DNA from 3 places in the Bradyrhizobium sp. CCBAU 53421 genome. Region 3 is predicted to be linked to each of the others. Evidence: predicted binding sites of a transcription regulator. Region 3 holds the regulator's gene; each other region holds the start of a gene.
What was found. Region 3 encodes PhoB, which activates phosphate uptake and scavenging genes when phosphate is short. Its sites were predicted from a motif close to TGTCATNNANCTGTCAT; they were not measured.
Positions count from the first base shown of each region.

Region 1: the regulator PhoB is predicted to act here: its motif matches at 4,139-4,155, upstream of XH92_RS02905 (STN domain-containing protein).
Region 2: the regulator PhoB is predicted to act here: its motif matches at 1,871-1,887, upstream of XH92_RS16945 (YbhN family protein).

Region 1 is NZ_CP030047.1:623,611-630,117, reverse strand. It holds gene XH92_RS02920 (filamentous haemagglutinin family protein) at 1-1,565, opposite strand, end outside; gene XH92_RS02915 (FecR family protein) at 1,796-2,782, opposite strand; gene XH92_RS02910 (RNA polymerase sigma factor) at 2,876-3,391, opposite strand; gene XH92_RS02905 (STN domain-containing protein) at 3,388-4,023, opposite strand; gene XH92_RS02900 (NADP-dependent oxidoreductase) at 4,287-5,204, opposite strand; gene XH92_RS02895 (hypothetical protein) at 5,254-5,670, opposite strand; gene XH92_RS02890 (AraC family transcriptional regulator) at 5,799-6,507, opposite strand, start outside.
Region 2 is NZ_CP030047.1:3,590,899-3,597,405, forward strand. It holds gene XH92_RS16940 (hypothetical protein) at 1-537, opposite strand, end outside; gene XH92_RS16945 (YbhN family protein) at 643-1,719, opposite strand; gene XH92_RS16950 (MFS transporter) at 2,323-3,741, shown strand; gene XH92_RS16955 (S9 family peptidase) at 3,821-5,827, shown strand; gene XH92_RS16960 (EAL domain-containing protein) at 5,973-6,507, shown strand, end outside.
Region 3 is NZ_CP030047.1:8,650,698-8,657,204, reverse strand. It holds gene pstA (phosphate ABC transporter permease PstA) at 1-364, shown strand, start outside; gene pstB (phosphate ABC transporter ATP-binding protein PstB) at 361-1,179, shown strand; gene phoU (phosphate signaling complex protein PhoU) at 1,191-1,907, shown strand; gene phoB (phosphate regulon transcriptional regulator PhoB) at 2,014-2,724, shown strand; gene XH92_RS40075 (GcrA family cell cycle regulator) at 2,962-3,474, opposite strand; gene XH92_RS40070 (aspartate aminotransferase family protein) at 3,962-5,170, shown strand; gene argF (ornithine carbamoyltransferase) at 5,170-6,096, shown strand; gene XH92_RS40060 (Hsp33 family molecular chaperone) at 6,308-6,507, shown strand, end outside.

The sequences.
Region 1 (6,507 bases), 1.2 Mb from region 3:
AGGATACCGCCGCGCTGCAGTGGCGAGTCGCGCAACTCGTTGGCGCGCACGTTCACCTGCACCACGTCGCTCGACGCCGCCACCGGCACGCTTTGCAACCCCGAAACGTCGATCAGGGAACCTGCGTCGACAAGAACACGCGCCCCGTCGCGGTTGGAGTTCGTGTTGATCTTGGCGGCGGGATTGTCCTGCAGATAGAGCTGGTCTCCGTAGCTCGATGCCTGAAGCGCAACGCGTCCGGACGGCGCGATGATCGCAGCTCCGGACTGCACGTTGACGAAGCCGCCCTCGACCGTGATCCGCGACTGGGCCTGGGGCTGGGTATCCATCGCGGTGAGACCATCCTCTTCGGGGAGGACCGCCGTGAGGCTGCCGGGCGCGAGCCGCACCACACCGGTCTGCGTCGACACCGCGTAGTGCGAGGAGCTGTCATAACCGTACATTCCCTGCAGCCCCTGCTGCGCGGACAGCAGGATCGAACCGGCCTGGTTGACCGAGGTGGTCGCCACCACGACGCCGGACTGCTGCAAATTCATGCCGACCAGCGTGACGTTTCCGGTCGGCGCCGCGATGAGGCCGGTGTTGCTGACCGTGCCGCCATTGAGCACATTCAGCGCCAGGCCCTGTTGGCTCGTGCCGCTGCTCGTCGTGACATAGACCGACGTGCCGGCGACGAGCGCGGCCTGTCCGCCTGGCGTGACGATGCTGCCGCTGTTCTGCACATTGGCGCCGAACAGGAATGCATTCCCGCCGCCCGTGGTGACCGATGCGGGCGACGCCGTGACGATCACAGCACCGGCTTCGACGGTGATGTCGCCGGTTGGGCCGTTGCCGTTGGCGAAGATCGGGGCCTGCAGGTTGCCGTAGCTGTCAAACGGCGAGCGATTGAGCAGCGCGGTCTTGAACTGCTGATCGGTGATGTTGAGAGTCGACGCCACCAGTGAGCCAACATTGATCTGGCTTGCGCCGCCGAAAATGATGCCGCTCTGGTTGATCAGCAGCACCTGGCCGTCAGCCTTGATACGGCCGAGGATCTGGCTCGGCCCGACATTGCCGATCACGCGATTGAGCGCGACCCAGTTGCTGTTGCCCTGCTGGTTGAAGACGACGTCGGTCCGGGCGCCGACACTGAAGCTCTGCCAGTTGAGGATTGCCTGCGGCGCGGTCTGGGTGATGCCGACACTGGTGCGTCCGTTGACGCTCGCCTGGGTCGGAAGGTTGGCGCCGGACCAGAGGCTCGATCCGGGCGTAGCGCCCGGCGCGACCTGTAGCCCACCCGGCACCAGACCATTGGGCACCACCACCTGTGGCAACGTCCGCGAGGTGCCGGAGGCCTGCGCGGCACTGCGCGCGGCCGCCTGTGTCGCCTGCATGGCCTGGATCGCTTGGGCCGCCCGCGCCAATGCATCAGAGCTCTTGGCCGCCGCGTCTGCCGCCTGCTGGGCCCCGGCGCTCGCCGCGTCGGCCGCGTAACGCGGCGCCGCGACCGTCCACGGGCCACTCAACGGCCTCGCACTCGCAGGATACGCCGCGAGCAACAATGTCGCCAGGCTCGTGCCGGCCATCAACCCGCCGCGGGACATCCGGCGCGACGACCGCAACGGCGCGCTGACGGCCAATTCACCGCGTGCACGGGGATGATGGGTGGCTTGAGCTCGAACCGGCATGACACGTCCTTCCAGCGAACACCGCAGAGGTCACACCAGCGTGACGGGAAGCCACGCAAAAACCCGCAAGGTATTTTTGTGAAAATTTCGTGTCGCTGCAGAGCGGTCGGGGGATCGTCGGATCGCCCTCAACTCAGCAGCACGATTCCGCCGGGCAGCAGCCGCACGCGCGCATTGAACGCCTGCTGGATCTGGGTCAGGACCTCGTCCATACGATCGATGCGAAAGCGGCCACTGACGGGCAACCGTGCGATCGCGGCATTGACGACGAAGATGCGGCCGGTCCGGTAGCGGTTGATCTCCTCGACTGCATCGGATAGCGGCGTGAAGCGAAACAGCAGGAAGCCACGCTGCCAGGCGGAGGTGGCCTCGATATCGGCAGCAGCAAGTGTCTCCCCCCGCGCGTCGTAGCGCAGTTGCTGGCTCTCCTTGACGGCGATCGCCTGCGCGCCACGCTGGACCTGAAGCTCGCCCTTGAGGCAGGTCACGCAGACCGGCCGCTCGCCGGCAGCCGGCACATAACGCACGTCGAACTGCGCCTTGTCCGCGAGAATCCAGCGGTCGGCGGCGTATACGCCAAAACTGCGCCCGGATGTAGCGAACGCCGCCTCGCCGGAAAGCAACTCGATCCGTGCCGCGTCGGGATCGGCAGGCCGAAGCGCGATGCTGGTCTGCACGTTCATCTGGATCGAAACATCGCCCGGCAGCGCCACATGGCGCTGCTCGCCGGTGCCGGTCCGGTAGTCGGCCGCGAACTCCGACCAGGACGGCCACAGACCGAGCGGCGGACGCGCAAGCGCGTAGACGCCCGCCGCCGAGGCAGCGGCCGCGAGCCCGCCGCCAAGCAACGCGCGGCGGTTGAGCGGGCGCGAAGCACGCGGCAACTGTCCTGTCATCATTGCCGCCCGGACATTGCGGCCGGCCGGAGCAAGATCTCGCCACAGCCGGCTCGCGGCGGTGAAGGCGGCAACATGCTCCGCGCTCTGGGCGCACCAGCGCCGCAGCGCCTCGGCGTCCGCCGCAGTGGCCCGCCCGGAGGTGAGATGCCGGACCCAGCCCACCGCTTCCCGCTTGAGCGGATCAAGTTCCATGTCGTCCTTGTCCTTCGCGCTCATGGCCGGCGTCCGCCCCGTGCCTGCCCACGCCAAGATGCGGCGGCTCGCGCCACCACTCTCAAGAAGACGGTTCGAGCCAGGCGAAACCGCATGCTATTCGCCCCTCCGATCACGTCGCGCCAGACAATATTCCTGCGCCCGCTGCAGCTCCAACTCGACCAGGCGCAGGGAGATACCGAAGCGGCGGGCGATCTCCTGCCGCGGCATCTGGTCGAGCCGTGCTGCGAGCAGGATCGCGCGGCGGCGCGGCGGCAGTTCGCGCAAGATAGCTTCCAGCCCGCGCAGGTCCGAACGCGCGCGCGTCACCTGCTCCGGATCGGGCGCGCCATCGGCGATCTCGAGCAGTCCATCGACCTCGGCGGCACTCAGGGTCCGGCTATCGGCAGTACGCTGGCGATCACGCGCCGCGTTCATGGCGACGCCAAAGATATAGTTGCCGGGATTGCGGACGACACCGATCGAATCCACCCGGGCGATGCGGAGCCAGGCGTCCTGCAACGCCTCGCCCGCGAGCTCGGACGATCCCAGCCGTCGCGTCAATCGTCGCTTGAGTTCATCGTAGCGCTCGACCAGCAGACGTCTGATCAGCGCCAGGGACGCCTCGGTCATGGCGTCGCACTGGCGCGGCGCGCCGGAGGACCATTGCAGGCCATCGTTGTGCCGGGTCCCTGCGGGATCACCACCAGGGTCACTGGCTGGGCAAGACCGGCCGGCGGCGGCATATCGACCTTGATCCGATGGAGCGCGTGATCGATGCCCGCGTCGGCCGCGGCACTACCTGCCGAGCCAAGCCGCGCGAACCGTTCGACGTTGCCGGCGGGATCGATCCAGAACTGCAGCGCAATCCGATAACCGCCCGGCCGTGCATCCGCCTCAGCGCACAGTGCGGCGCGAAGGCCGGTCTGCAGCCGCGCATAATAATGGCTTACCGGAAGCGGCAGCACCGCCTGCGTTGTGGCCGGAGCGGGATAAAGCACGAAAGACGTCTCTCCGAGCACACGCGCCGACAGACCGCTGCCCGCGAGCAGACGTACGAGCGCCATGTCCGCGGTCATCGGCCCGCGCACGGCGCTGGAACGCAGTCCGGCCGTCAGGTTGCTGTTGTAGAGGACGTTCCGCCCAGCCACGGCACCATACTGTTCGAGCGCGGCCGCCAGCGGCTGGGCGACGATATCAAAGTCGATCTGCGCCTCCTGCGCCGATACTTTCGGCGGCGCCAGGACGAGACAGACGCCCAGCATCAGAGCACGGCACAGCCTCCGAGCGCTCCAGGCTCGTGCTGGCGCATCCGGGTTCAACTCGGCTCCTCGCGTTTACAGGCCTGTCATGGTCGGGCGGGGACCATAGGCAGGCCGTGTAACAATCTCATGTCAGGAAGGCTGCGACTGTAGAGAGCATGCGGCGAAGTTCCTGGAGCCGCACGCCCTCCCAGACCGTGCCGTCGACCATGCGCGTCGCCGACGAAGCGCTCGGCCGGCTGCGCGCATCAATGGGCGTGCGTCGCTCAGGGACGAACGCGGATGAACGTCTTCCCCCTGCGTCGCTCGGTCGGGTTCAAGGCGGCGACGGCATCGTCGAGGGTCGAGACGTTGCCGATGTTCGTCCGTAGTCGTCCGTCCCGCACCCGCTGGACGATCTCACCCAGCTGGGCACGATCAGACTCGACGACGAAGTCGACCGCGAGGCCGTCGGCGGGCCGTGCCTCGGGCGGCGCGACGATGGACACCAGCGTTCCTCCGGCTCGAACCAGACGCGCGGATCGCTTCCCGATCTCGCCGCCGATGCCATCGAACACCAGATCGACTCCGCCGACGTCTTCCAGGGCGTCGTTGTCGAGGTCGACGAACTCCTTCGCGCCGAAGTCGAGCACCGTCTGACGGTCGGCGGCGCGTCCGGTGCCGATGACGTGGGCGCCGAACTCTCGTGCGAGCTGCGTCACGATCGAACCGACTGCGCCGGCCGCGCCGTGCACGAGTACGCTCTTGCCCGCCTGAAGGCGGCCGTGCTGGAACAGTCCCTGCCACGCCGTGAGGCCCGAGATTGGCAGACTCGCGCCCACCGTGAAATCGACGTCGCCCGGGAGCGGCGCGAGGTTGCGAGCCTCTATGGCTACATACTCCGCCAGGGTGCCGTCGCGATACCAGTCGGCGAGGCCGAACACTCGCTGTCCCAGCGACAGCCCCGTCGTACCGTAGCCGAGAGCGGTGACCACTCCGGCCAGTTCGTGGCCGAGGATCGACGGTGTTCGATCGCGGTCGAGGCGATCCGTCCAGGTCGAGGGCCACTCCAGCTCAGTCGAGACGAATCCTGCCGCATGGATCTGAACGACGACGTCGTTGATCGCTGCCTGCGGCGCGGGCCGCTCCACCAGCTTCATCCCGGCCTTTCCCGCAGCCCGGTTCGTTACTACCATTGCCTTCATGGTCGTTCTCTCCTGAGTCATTTGCCTCCTTGCTGGAAGCAGGTGGACTTCAAGCGCTTGCGGTCCGCATCTGCATCGCGTCAGGCTTCTGCAAGCAGAGCACCACTAACAGCGCTCCACCGTTTGCCCAGTAGTACCAGGCATCGAGACCGGTAAAGCCGAGGACAAACGGCACCGTCACGAAGATGATGCCGACGAGAGCATCAACCGCGACATGAAATGAGAACGGGATAATCCGGATGACGCCCGTTCTGTGATTCGTAAAGAACGTCAGAATGATCGCTGCCACGCCAGTGACGACAGCGACCCATTTTGCCGAAGGATTTGAGCCGCCGAGTCCGAGCACGAAGGGTAAGGCGATCAAGCTCGCAGCAACAGGATAGTCCAGGTAAGCGTGTATCGTCTTGGTGACGAACCTGGGGTCGAAGTGAGTAGAGGGATGGGTGGCTTGTTGATTGATTTGCACGATCGACTCCTTTGGTCTGAGTGGCGACTGTTCGCAACACCACTCAGCTAGGATCGCGCGGGTCGCAGGAGCAAGACACGCGAACAAAGTACGGACTGTCTGCAAGACAGTTGGGACGATATGCAAACCTATGACGATTCAAGATCACGAGTATCGGTCGGAGGAATTCCAAAGCGTTGGGAAAATGCCCGCGCAAAGGCCGCCGCCGATTGGTAGCCGGCCTGAGCTGCAACTTCTTTCACGCTTGCTTTGGAACTGCCGAGCCTGGCCAAAGCTTTTTGCAATCTCCATTCCGTGACATAAGCCATAGGCGCAACACCGACGAGTTCCGTAAACCGCTCCGCGAAGCGGCTCCTCGACATGCCGCTTGCTTTGGCGAGAGTTTCGACCGTCCATGGATCGCCGGGCGTTTTGTGCACCAGTTCGAGGGAGCGGCCGATATGAATATCCGTCATCGCGGTCATGATGTTGGCCAGTGGCGGATGACGTTCGACGCTTGCCCGCACAGCCTCGATAAAAACGATTTCCGACAGACGCGCGATCGAAGCGGCGGCACCGACCTCGTCACTCAGCGCACGCCGCGCAACCAGGCGCAGTGACTCGTCAAGCAGCGGATAACGACCGCGGTCGGGCTGGGTTATCAGGATTGCTTCGGGCAATGCGCCAAGCAGCGGATGATCGGCGCCCTGCGAAAAGCCAAGGTGACCACAAACCATTTGTGTTGTGGCCTGGGGGTCACCCTTGCCGATCACGAACGCGCCCTTGCCGTCGTAACCCGATTCCTGGATCACGCGTTCCAACGGCGCCGGTGCCCGGCCCGGACGATCGGCAAGGACA
Region 2 (6,507 bases), 4.2 Mb from region 3:
GGCGTCCGAGCCGCTGGCGACGTCGACCGTCGCGACCGTGGTGCGGCCGTAGCGGACGCGCAGATTGACCGGCTCGGCGCAATCGAAGGTCTGGGATTGCGGCCCGTCGCCGTCGTCGAACGACCAGGCGCAGGTCGCGCCGACCGGAACCGGGCCCGTCAGCCGTACGACGATCGGATGATCGATCGGCGTCAGATAGCTTTCCTTGACGTTGTCGCGGGTGCAGGGCTCGTTGACGCGGCCCTGCAGGTCGATGCAGAGCCGGTTGATCGTGTTGCGCGCCCAGCCGCGGCCGTCGCTTTGCAGTTCCAGCGCCTGTTCCGAGGCCAGCACGCTGCGGCCGAGCCCGCTTTCGACGTGCAGGCGGAAGTCGCGTTCCTCGCGGAACAGCCGGAAGCGGTTGCGGACCTCCCAGGAGATCGAGAGCTGGTCATCCTGCGCGTCCGCGGCCGAAGCCAATACCGCCGCGAGCGCGCTGCCGAGCAGCACGCTGCAAACCGTGACACGAAACGAAAATCGAACCAAAAAGCCAATCATGGCGCGGTTTGACGCGAGTGGTACGGCGAAAATAAGAGAAGCGGCGGCGGAGAGCAAAAATCCGGGATCAAAGCAGGGACCCTGGGGCCGATAACGTCGTCTCTGTTACCGTCTCAGCCGCCTGATCTGCTGCTGCCGGCTTTCGATCGGTTGCCGCACGGTCGCCGAAGCCGTGCAGGCTTGGCTCAATCTCTTTCGTTCTTGCCATGGTCGCACCACGTTGAGCCACAGCTCGCGCATGCCCATGATCGAGATCGAGATCCCGAATGGAATGAGGAAATAGAGGATACGGAACACGACCAGCGTCGCCAGCAACTGCTCCTTGCTGAACTCCGGCAGCGCCACCAGCATCGCAGCGTCGAACACGCCGATCGAGCCGGGGGCGTGGCTCGCAAAGCCGAGCAGCGTCGCCAGGATGAACACCACCGCCAGCGAGACGAAGTCGATATGCGGCTCGCTCGGCATCAAGAGATACATCGCGAGCGCGCAGAAGCCGAGATCGACCACGCCGATGACGATCTGCAGCAGCGTCAGCTTGGCCGAGGGCAGCACCACCTTCCAGCCGTTCTGGCCGAGCTCGCGGCGCTTCTCGCCGGTCAGCAGCCAGACGAAATAGACGCCGATGCCGGCAAGGCAGCCGAGCGCGATCAGCCGGTTCATCGCCGGCGGCAGCAGGTCCATCGCCGACGCCGCGGCGGGGTGCCAGGCCATGCCGAAGCCGAGCACGAACAGATTGCCGAGCCAGAAGGTCAGCCCCGACAGGAAGCAGATCTTGGCGACGTCGATCGCGGAGAGGCCGTAGTCGGAATAGATCCGGAAGCGGATCGCGCCGCCGGTAAAGACGGTGGCGCCGATATTGTGGCCGATGGTGTAGCTGGTGAAGCTCGAAAGTGCTGCGATGCGGTAGGGGACGTGGGTCTTGCCGATCGTGCGCAGCGCGAAGAAGTCATAGAAGGTCAGCGTGCAGAACGCCCCGACCACGCACAGCGCCGCGAGCGCGATCCGGTGCGGCGCGATGTCGGTCAGCGCGGTGAGGATGATCCCGGTATCGACGCCCTTCAGGGTGTGGACCAGCGTCGTGATCGCGAACACGATGATGAGCACGCTCGCAGCGATCCCGAGCCGTTTCCAGCCGATCTTTTCCTTGAAGCCACGCCCGAGCGTGGTCAGCAGCCGAAGCATTCATCCTCCCGGCAGGGACAATTTCAGTGGGACCCGGTCACGGACGGCGACGGGTGACGGGCAAACGCACCGTACGCGATGACCCATAAGGCAAAACCGATGCGTTGTGCAGCCCTTGACAAGCCAACCTTCGGCTCCCGTCCAGCGTTGTTGTCATACTGGCTACATATGTTCTCGCTCTGCGGAATGTGAGTCGCGGCCATATCGTGCTCCGCGACGGGACCATTGTGTGTTCCGCCGTCCTTCGGCCGTTCATGGCGATTCGTCGGTATTTCCGCCGATTTTGCTGCAGTCACAGCGCAGTCGGAGCGGAACGAATAGACGATATGCATCAGCGTGGGGACGTCCGGGCCGGCCGCGGCGTTTACCAAAGCGTGAAGTCGGTGTGCGCATATGCGTGATCGGGCTGTGGACCGCCGTTCGGGCCGGAATGAGGCGCCGCCGAGGCAGTCCGTAGGTCTATTGAGGCAAAACGCCGCGCAACGCCGCTGCGGCCGGATCGGCCGGCCGGCATGATCATGACACACTTCGACCGATGGCGAAGTATCCTTGAGAAACGAAGATCTATCTCTGGCATTGGTTGCCCAGAGCGAGGTCAAGACCATGCAACAGACATCCCTGAATCTCCGGCGCGTGCCGGACCAGCGCGCGGCTTCGCAACAGCAGTCGACCGGGCTTGCGGCGACGTTGACGCTCGCCGCGATGAGTCTCGGCTACGGCGTCGTGCAGCTCGACGTCACCATCGTCAACACGGCGCTCAACGCCATCGGCGGCTCGCTCGGCGGCGGCGTTGCCGAGCTGCAATGGGTGGTCAGCGCCTACACCATCGCGTTCGCCGCCTTCATCCTGACCGCGGGCGCGCTCGGCGACCGGATCGGCGCCAAGCGGGTCTTCATGGCGGGCTTTGCGATCTTCACCGCGGCATCGGTCGCGTGCGCCGTTGCGCCTGACGCCGTGACGCTGATCGCCGCGCGCTGCGTGCAGGGGCTGGCCGCGGCCATCCTGGTGCCGAACTCGCTCGCGCTGCTCCGGCACGCCTATGCCGACGAGAAGGAGCGGGGACGCGCGGTCGGCGTCTGGGCCGCCGGCGCGAGCCTTGCGCTGACCGCCGGCCCGTTCGTCGGCGGCGGGCTGATCACGCTGGTCGGCTGGCGCGCGATCTTCCTGGTCAATCTGCCGATCGGCCTCGCCGGCCTCTGGCTCGCCTGGCGCTTTGCCGGCGAAACCACGCGCCATCGGCAGCACCGGCTCGATCTGCCGGGACAAATTGCGGCGATCGCCGCGCTCGGCACGCTGGCCGGCGCGCTCATCGAGGGTGGCGCGCTCGGCTGGAGCAGCCCGTTCGTGGTCGCGGGCTTCGTTCTCGCGGCCGTCTTCTCCGTGCTGTTCGTGTGGCATGAGGCGCGCGCGGCGCAGCCGATGCTGCCGCTCTCGCTGTTCAGCCACAGGATGTTTGCCCTGGCCTCGCTGGTCGGCCTTTTGGTGAACGTTGCGTTCTACGGGCTGATCTTCGTGCTCAGCCTCTACTTCCAGCAAGTCAATGGGCTGTCGGCGTTCACGACCGGCCTCGCGTTCGTGCCGATGCTCGGCGCCGTGCTGCCCGCCAACCTGATCGCGCCGCACGTCGCCGAGCGGATGGGCGCGCCGCGGACCATCGCGCTTGGCGCCGCGATCTCGGCCGCCGGATGCCTGGCGATGCTTTTCATCGGTCCCGGCACGAGCTATCTCGCGATCTGCCTGCAACTGCTCGCCATCAGCGGCGGCCTCGGCCTGCTGGTGCCGCCGTTGACCTCGACGTTGCTCGGCAGCGCCGAGCCGCAGCATGCCGGGATCGCGGCGGGGGTGCTGAATGCGACCCGGCAGACCGGCAGCGTGCTTGGCGTCGCGCTGTTCGGCTCGATGGTCGGTCGCTCCGCGGCGTTCATCGCCGGCCTGCATGCGGCACTGGTGATCTCCGCCGGCGTCTTGCTTGCCGCTGCCGCGCTGATCTGGGTCGGCGCATCATCACAAGCGCGGCAATGAGCGAGGCCGTCGTTGCGTGGTCGCGGCGCGGCATCTAACCTTGCGCCGTTGGGGACTGTCGCCGCCGGGGGCCGACCAGATGCCTGCGCCAATCGACCGTCGTCTGTTGCTGCGCCGCGCCACCGTGCTCGGCGCCTCGCTTCCCTTTGTCGGCCTGATCGGTCCGGTGCGCGCAGAGCCGCCGGCTCTGATCGCGCGCAGGGTGTTCTTCGACAATCCCGATTACATCAATGTCCGTCTCAGCCCGGACGGCACGCAGCTGTCCTGGGTCGCGCCGCTCGACGGTGTGAACAATCTCTGGGTCGCGCCGCTGTCCGACCTCAGGGCGGCGCGGCCGGTGACCCGCGTCACCGATCGCAACATCTCCGCTGAATATCGCTGGGCCCACACCAACCGCCACGTGGTGTTCTTCCGCGAGCGCGACGGCGACGAGAACTGGCGCGCCGCCAGCGTCGACATCACCGACGGGAAGATTGTGCCGTTGACGCCGGAGACCGGCGTCAGAGCCTTCCTGCAGGAGTCCGATCGCAAGTTTCCCGAGGAGATGCTGCTGCGGCATAACCAGCGCGACAAGCGCTACTTCGACATGTACCGCGTCAACGTCGTGACCGGCGCCAGCGAACTGGTCTACGAGAACCACGACTATACCGGGCTGATCACCGACAGCACATTCCAGCTGCGGCTGGCGTCGCGCCTGATCGCCGACGGCTCGGCCGAGGTGTTCGAGCGCCATCCGGACGGCAGCTGGGCTCCGTTCATGACGGTGCCGATCGCCGAGACCGACACGACCCATCTGCTGGATTTCAGCGCCGACGGCAAGATGCTGTACCTGATCGATTCACGCGGCCGCGACAAGGCGGCGTTGTTCGCCGTCGACATGGCGACCCGCCAGACCACGCTGCTGGCCGCCGATGATGATGCCGACATCGTACGGGCGATCTTCGACCAGGATCGCCGGCCATTGGCGGCGCTGGCGATCACGGACCGGATGCGCTGGCACGCCGTCGATCAAAGCGTCGCCAACGACCTCGCCGATCTCGGCCGCTATGGCGCCGGGGATATCAACTTCGTCAGCAACAGCGACGATCTCCGGCTCGGCACGGTCCATTTCGAGCGCGACACCGAGAGCGGTGAATTCGCGCTGCTCGACCGGAGGACGCGGGAGGTACGCAAGCTCTTCACCCAGCGGAGTGCGCTCGATGGTCTCGCATTGCGTACGCTGCAGCCGGTCGTGATCCCCTCGCGCGATGGCCTGCGCCTCAACGGCTATTTGACCCGCCCGGTCGAAGCCGCGGCCGGGGTGGTGCCGCTGGTGCTGGTGATCCACGGCGGGCCGTATTACCGCGACACCTGGGGGTTCAGCCCGGTCCATCAATGGCTCGCCAACCGGGGCTATGCGGTGCTTGCCGTCAACTACCGCGGCTCGACCGGCTTCGGCAAAGCCTTCATCACCGCCGCCGACCACGAATGGGGCGGCAAGATGCATGACGACCTGATCGATGCGGTCGATTGGGCGATCGCGCAAGCCATCGCCGATCCGAAGCGCATCGGCTTCTTCGGCGGCAGCTATGGCGGCTATTCGGCGCTGGTCGCAGCGACCAGGACGCCCGACGTCTTCGCCTGCATCGTCGATCTGTTCGGCATCTCCAATCTCGTGACCTTCATGGCGACGATCCCGCCCTATTGGGGCCCGTGGATCAGCGTCTGGAAGAACCGGCTCGGCGATCCCGGCACCGAGGCCGGCCGGGCGTTCCTGGTCGAACGTTCGCCGCTGACCCACATCGACCGTGCCGTGAAGCCGATCCTGATCGCGCAGGGCATGCGCGACGTGAGGGTTGTGGCTGCCGAGTCCGAGCAGATGGTCAATGCGCTCAAGCAGCATGGCGTGCCCGTGACCTACATCACATTCGCCGACGAAGGGCACGGCTTTGTGCGGCCTGAAAATCGGCTCGCCTTCTATGGCGTCACCGAAGCCTTCCTCGCCAAGCATCTCGGTGGTCGCTGCCAGCCGGTCGGAAACGATTTCGCCGGCTCGTCCCTCAAGGTCGAGACCGGGGCTGAACTGGTGCCCGGATTGCACGGCTGAGACGAATTGCACCGGCGGATTGCGGTTTTCCGTGATCATGTCGCGTGCATTCAAGGCTTTTTCACCATGGCACAGCCTTGCTGCGGTGCGGTTACCGTTCGTACACGAATGCACTTGTTTTTATAGGCCCATAACGGGGGCCTATATGTATCGCGTTCTGACCTGTCTCACCCTGGAACATGACTGGCGGTTGGTCGTCCTTGGCGGGGTGATCTGCCTGCTCGCCAGTGCCGTCGCGATCAGCCTGTTTCACCGGGCTCGCGCTGCAGAGGGCCGCGCCCGCGAGATCTGGATCGGACTTGATGCGGCGGTCGGCGGATGCGGCATCTGGGCCACCCATTTCGTCGCCATGCTGGCGTACGATCCCGGCATCGAGGCCGGGTACAACATTCCGATCACGCTGCTGTCGCTGGTGCTCGCGGTTGCGATCCTGGCGGTTGGCCTGGCGGTCGCAACGCTCAACCAACGCTGGCACACGGTCGCGGCCGGCGGCGCAATCGTCGGCGTCGGTGTCGCGGCGATGCACTACACCGGCATGCTCGGGCTGGAGCTGCCCGCGCGCATCGTCTGGTCGCCCGGCATCGTCATCGCATCGATCGCATTCGGAAGCCTGTTTGGCGCGCTTGCGCTGGTCGTGGCCGCGCGCGGCGAGCGCCTTGGCATCACTGCGGCTGCGACGG
Region 3 (6,507 bases):
GCTGCTGGTGCCCAATCCGCTGCGCGAGGCGGCCTCGGCGCTTGGCCTGCCGCGTTCGCTGGTGATCAAGCGGATCGCTTATCGTGCGGCCCGATCGGGTCTGATCACCGGCGTGCTGCTGGCGACCGCCCGCGTCGCCGGTGAAACCGCGCCGCTGCTGTTCACCGCGCTGTCGAACCAGTTCTTCAGCTGGGACTTGACCAAGACGATGGCCAACCTGCCGGTGACCATCAACAACTTCGTGCAGAGCCCCTACGCCTACTGGAAAGAGCTGGCGTGGAGCGGCGCATTGCTCATCACCTTCACCGTGCTCGCGTTGAATATCGGCGCGCGTATCCTTGGTGCCGAAAGGGCCGCAAAATGACCGAGCTTTCTGTCTCCACGACTGCCGCGGGCCACGTTCCCCAGGTTCCGCTTCCGGAAGCGCCGCCGAAAGTCACGGTGCGCAACCTCAACTTCTATTACGGCGAGCACCACGCGCTGAAGAACATCAACCTGACGCTCGGCACCAACCGCGTCACGGCGTTCATCGGCCCGTCGGGCTGCGGCAAGTCGACCCTGCTGCGCATCTTCAACCGGATGTATGATCTTTATCCGGGCCAGCGCGCGGTCGGCCAGCTGATGCTGGACCAGACCAACATTCTCGATCCCAAGCTGGACCTCAATCTGCTGCGCGCGCGGGTCGGCATGGTGTTCCAGAAGCCGACGCCGTTCCCGATGACGATCTACGAGAACATCGCCTTCGGCATCCGCCTCTACGAGAAGATCTCGAAGTCCGAGATGGACGACCGGGTCGAGAAGGCGCTGCGCGGCGGCGCGCTGTGGAACGAGGTCAAGGACAAGCTGAACGCCTCCGGCCTGTCGCTCTCCGGCGGCCAGCAGCAGCGCCTGTGCATTGCGCGCACCGTGGCGGTGCGTCCCGAGGTGATCCTGTTCGACGAGCCGTGCTCGGCGCTCGATCCGATCTCGACCGCCAAGGTCGAGGAGCTGATCCAGGAGCTCTCCGAGGACTACACGATCGCGATCGTCACCCACAACATGCAGCAGGCGGCGCGCGTCTCCGACAAGACCGCCTTCATGTATCTCGGCGAGCTGATCGAGTTCGACGACACCAACAAGATCTTCACCTCGCCGAGCGATCGACGCACCCAGGACTACATCACCGGCCGGTTCGGCTGAGGAGAGAGATGATGGCTTCTGAACATACCGCCAAGGCATTCGACAGCGACCTGCAGGAATTGACCCGCCTGGTCGCCGAGATGGGCGGGCTCGTCGAGCGGATGATCACCGAGTCGGTCGATGCGCTGATCCGGCGCGACGTCGCGCTCGGCAAGCGCGTGGTCGCGGCCGACATCGAAATCGACAATCTGCAGCGCGTCATCGAAGAGCGCGCGGTGCTGACGATCGCCCGCCGCCAGCCGATGGCTATCGACCTGCGCGAGATCGTCAGCGCGATGCGCGTCGCGACCGACCTCGAGCGGATCGGCGACCTCGCCAAGAACATGGGCAAGCGCGTCGCGGCGCTGGAGAGCGATTTCCAGCCGCTGAAGCTGATCCGCGGCCTCGAGCACATGACCGACCTCGTGCTGTCGCAGGTCAAGTCGGTGCTCGACGCCTATGCCGCGCACGATCTGCCGGCGGCGATGAACGTCTGGAAGGGCGACGAGGAGGTCGATGCGATCTGCACCTCGCTGTTCCGCGAGCTGCTGACCTACATGATGGAGGACCCGCGCAACATCTCGTTCTGCATCCATCTGATGTTCTGCGCCAAGAACATCGAGCGGATCGGCGATCACGCCACCAACATCGCCGAGACCGTGTTCTACATGATCGAGGGCCAGCAGATCACCGACAAGCGCCCGAAGGGCGACATGACCAACTTTGCCACCACGGTGCCGGGCAACTAGGTGTGCGATCCGCGACAAGCCGCTTGCGCGGAGATTATGCTGAAGGAAGTAGGCGTTTCGGTTTGCGTCAGGGCAACGGATCACCACAGAGAAAGAACTTAGACCGATGAGCGCACGCATTCTGGTAGTCGAAGACGAGGAAGCGCTGACGACGCTGTTGCGCTACAACCTCGATGCGGAAGGCTACGATGTCGAAACGGTGGGGCGCGGCGACGATGCCGATACCCGCCTGAAGGAGCGCGTTCCCGACCTCGTGGTGCTGGACTGGATGCTGCCGGGCCTGTCCGGCATCGAGCTGTGCCGCCGCCTGCGGGCACGGCCCGAGACCAAGCAGCTTCCGATCATCATGCTGACCGCGCGCGGCGAGGAGAGCGAGCGCGTGCGCGGGCTTGCCACCGGCGCCGACGACTACATCGTCAAGCCGTTCTCGGTGCCGGAATTGCTGGCGCGGGTGAAGGGCCTGCTGCGTCGCGCGAGCCCGGAGCGGCTAGCGACCGTCTTGACCTATGGCGACATCGAGCTCGATCGCGAGAAGCGCCGCGTGGCGCGCTCGGGCCGTCCGATCGATCTCGGGCCGACCGAGTATCGGCTGCTCGAATTCTTCCTCGAGCATCCCGGCCGCGTGTTCAGCCGCGAGCAGCTGCTCGACAGTGTCTGGGGCCGCGACATCTATATCGATGAGCGTACCGTCGACGTGCATATCGGCCGCCTGCGCAAGCTGCTCAATCCGGGCCGCGAGCAGGATCCGATCCGCACCGTGCGCGGCGCCGGCTACGCGCTCGACGACCGCTTCGCGAAGGCCGAGCCGCAGCCGTAAGGCTGTGCGGCAATCTCAAGCCGCACCGGTGTCGTCCCGGCGAAAGCCGGGATCCATAACCACGAATGGGTGTTGTTAGAAAGCCGTCTGGCCGCTTGCCGATTGCGTCGGCCGCGGCGTATGCGTCCCGGCCTTCGCCGGGACGACACCGGTGATGCAGCCGGGCTACGCGTCTCACAAAAAAATCCCCGCTTCCGCGGGGATTTGTTTTTGCAGTCCAGGCTGGTTTCCCGAGTGCTACTTGATTTGTGGCTTTGCCGACGGCCGGCGGCGATCGGCAGCGGGCTGGTAGGCGACGCGCGAGTGATGCGCGCAATAGGGCAGGCCGGCGAGCGCCTTGCCGCCGCAGAAGAAGAATTCCGGGCTCGAGGGATCGCCGACCGGCCAGTGGCAAGTGGCCTCGTTGAGCTCGAGCAGCGACAGCCGCTGGCTCATCGGCACCACGTTGTCGAAGGAGATCGGATCCGGCTCCATCTCGACCTCGAAGGCATGGGCGAGCGCGGTGTTGCCGCGCGAGACCGGGCGAGCCACCCGCATCATATGCTGGGCGGGGCGCGCCTTGCGCTGCCGCGGAGCAGCCGTGGAGGGGGCCTTGGCGCGGCCGGAGAGGCCGAGCCGATGCACTTTGCCGATCACGGCATTTCGCGTCACATTGCCAAGTTCCGCTGCGATCTGGCTGGCCGAGAGGCCAGACTCCCAGAGCTTCTTCAGCTGCTCGACGCGATCGTCGGACCAGGTCAATACAGTCATCGCATTCTTCCTTTCGCATGGCGCCGGCCAGTCATTGGAGCGGCGCTGCGAGCCAAATCTGGACAAATATCCCTGCGGCCAGAATCCCTTAGCCCTCGCCGGGCACGGTGTTGCGCCCGAACGTTTACGCGAGACACAAAGGCTACTTAGAGGGTCCAGTACTGCCGCACGAGATGTCGTACCCGACAGGCCAAACGCTACAATATGGCGTGACTCAGGCGCAAGAGTCCGCGGCCGTGCGTCCACATGTTCCCACACAGTTAAGCATTGCTGTGAGGCTTTTCCACCGCACCGGAATGCCCCGGATTGCGCCGGTTTCGCATTGCAGGAAGGGCGGTTCGTGACGATTGACACCGACTGACCGCAGCATAGAATGCCCGCCACGTGCCGCCCGCAAAGGCGGCCGTTTTGTTTTCCGAAGCTGGCCGTTGCTGCGCTGGCGTCAAGGCGCGCGGCAATTGTCGGCTTGAAACCGGCAGTGAACGCCATGACCAACAGCGCCTCGTCGCATCTGCTCCCCGTCTTCGCCCGGGTCGATCTCGGCTTCGAGCGCGGTGAGGGCGCCTGGCTGATCGCAACCAACGGCGACCGCTATCTCGATTTCACCTCGGGCGTCGCAGTGAACGCGCTCGGACATGCGCATCCGCATCTGGTCAAGGCGTTGCAGGAGCAGGCGACCAAGCTGTGGCACATGTCGAACCTGTTCAAGAGCCCGGACGGCGAGGTGCTGGCCGCGCGGCTGTGCGAGCAGAGCTTTGCCGACTTCGTGTTCTTCTGCAATTCCGGCGCGGAAGCGATGGAGGGCGTGATCAAGCTGGTCCGCCACCATCACTTCTCGAAGGGGCATGGCGAGCGCTATCGCATCATCACTTTCGAAGGCGCCTTCCATGGCCGCACGCTGGGGACGCTGGCTGCGACCGGCTCGGCGAAATACCTCGAGGGCTTCGGCCCGCCGATGGATGGCTTCGATCAGGTGCCGCATGGCGACATCGAGGCGGTGAAGAAGGCGATCGGCCCGCACACCGCCGGCATCCTGATCGAGCCGGTGCAGGGCGAGGGCGGCGTCCGTTCCGCGCCGCAGGCGTTCTTCAAGACGCTGCGCGCGCTGTGCGACGAGCACGGCCTGCTGCTGGCATTCGACGAGGTGCAGACCGGCATGGGCCGCACCGGCGACCTGTTCGCCTACAAACGCACCGGCGTCACGCCGGACGTGATGTCGCTGGCGAAGGCGCTCGGCGGCGGCTTCCCAATCGGCGCGGTGCTGGCGACCGCACAGGCTGCGGCCGGCATGGCGCCGGGCTCGCACGGCTCGACCTTCGGCGGCAATCCGCTCGCGGTCGCCGCCGCCAATGCCGTGCTCGACGTCATGCTGAGGCCCGGCTTCTTCGAGCACGTGCAGAAGATGTCACTGCTGCTCAAGCAGAAGCTTGCCTCCGTGGTCGACCGCTATCCGGGCGTGCTGTCGGAGGTGCGCGGCGAGGGCCTGTTGATCGGCGTCAAGGCCGTGGTGCCGTCGGGCGATCTGATCGCCGCGCTGCGCAACGAGAAGCTGCTCACCGTCGGCGCCGGCGACAATGTGGTGCGGTTCCTCGCGCCCCTGATCGTGACCGAGGCCGAGATCGACCAGTCGATCACCTCGCTCGAGCGCGCCTGCTCTGTGCTATCGGCGGCGCAGCCGAAGAAGGCGGCCGGATAATGAGCAAGCCGGTCCGTCACTTCCTCGACATCAACGAGTTGCCGCTCGGCGAGCTGCGCAACATGCTCTCGGCCGGAGCCGCCATGAAGGCGAAGCTGAAGGCGCATGAGAAGGGCAGGAAGCCGCTCGAAGGCAAGACGCTGGCGATGATCTTCGAGCGCCCGTCGACCCGCACAAGGGTGTCGTTCGACGTCGGCATGCGCCAGCTCGGCGGCGAATCCATCATGCTGACCGGCGCCGAGATGCAGCTCGGCCGCGGCGAGACCATCGCCGACACCGCGCGCGTGCTGTCGCGCTATGTCGATGCGATCATGATCCGCATCCTCAACCATGACGCGCTGCTCGAGCTCGCCGCGCACGCCACCGTGCCCGTCATCAACGGCCTGACCCGGCGTTCGCATCCCTGCCAGGTGATGGCCGACCTCATGACCTATGAGGAAAATCGCGGCTCGATCGAGGGCAAGACGGTGGCCTGGACCGGCGACGACAACAACGTGCTGGCCTCCTGGGCCCACGCCGCCGAGCGCTTCAAGTTCAACCTCAATATCGCGACGCCGCCGGAGCTCTCGCCGAAGAAGCCGATGCGGGACTGGATCAAGGCGACCGGTGCGCCGATCATGCTCGGCACCGATCCGGAAGCCGCCGTGCGCGGCGCCGACTGCGTCGTCACCGACACCTGGGTGTCGATGGGCGACAAGGAGGGCGAGCACCGCCACAACGTGCTGCGGCCTTACCAGGTCAATGCCAAGCTGATGTCGCTCGCCAAGCCGGACGCCCTGTTCATGCACTGCCTGCCCGCGCATCGCGGCGAGGAGGTCACCGACGAGGTGATCGACGGGCCGCAATCCGTGGTGTTCGACGAGGCGGAAAACCGCCTGCATGCGCAGAAGGGCATTCTGGCCTGGTGTTTTGACGAGGTCGCGTAGTCGTAGATCAGTAAGCGTTGTCGTCCCGGGCAAGCGCAGCGCGACCCGGGACCCATAACCATCGCTGTCAATTGTTGTGAAGGCTGGGGCCCCAGCTTGATGCAGCAACTCACATTGGTGGTTATGGGTCACTGCTTTCGCAGGGACGACGGATAGATCCGATCCGGTGAACCCCTTTCGTTTTGCCGTCCGAGACCCCAGATAGAGCGCCATGGTTTCACAATCCCCCGACATCAAAATCCAGCCCGAGACGCCCATTCGCGCGCCGTCTTCGGTTCCTGTCGACGATGCCGTGCTGGCCTTCGAGGTCGGCGCGCTGGACCTGCGCGGCCGGCTGACCCGGCTCGGCCCCGCGCTCGACGAGATCCTGCACAAGCACGATTATCCGCCGGCGGTCGGCAAGCTGCTCGG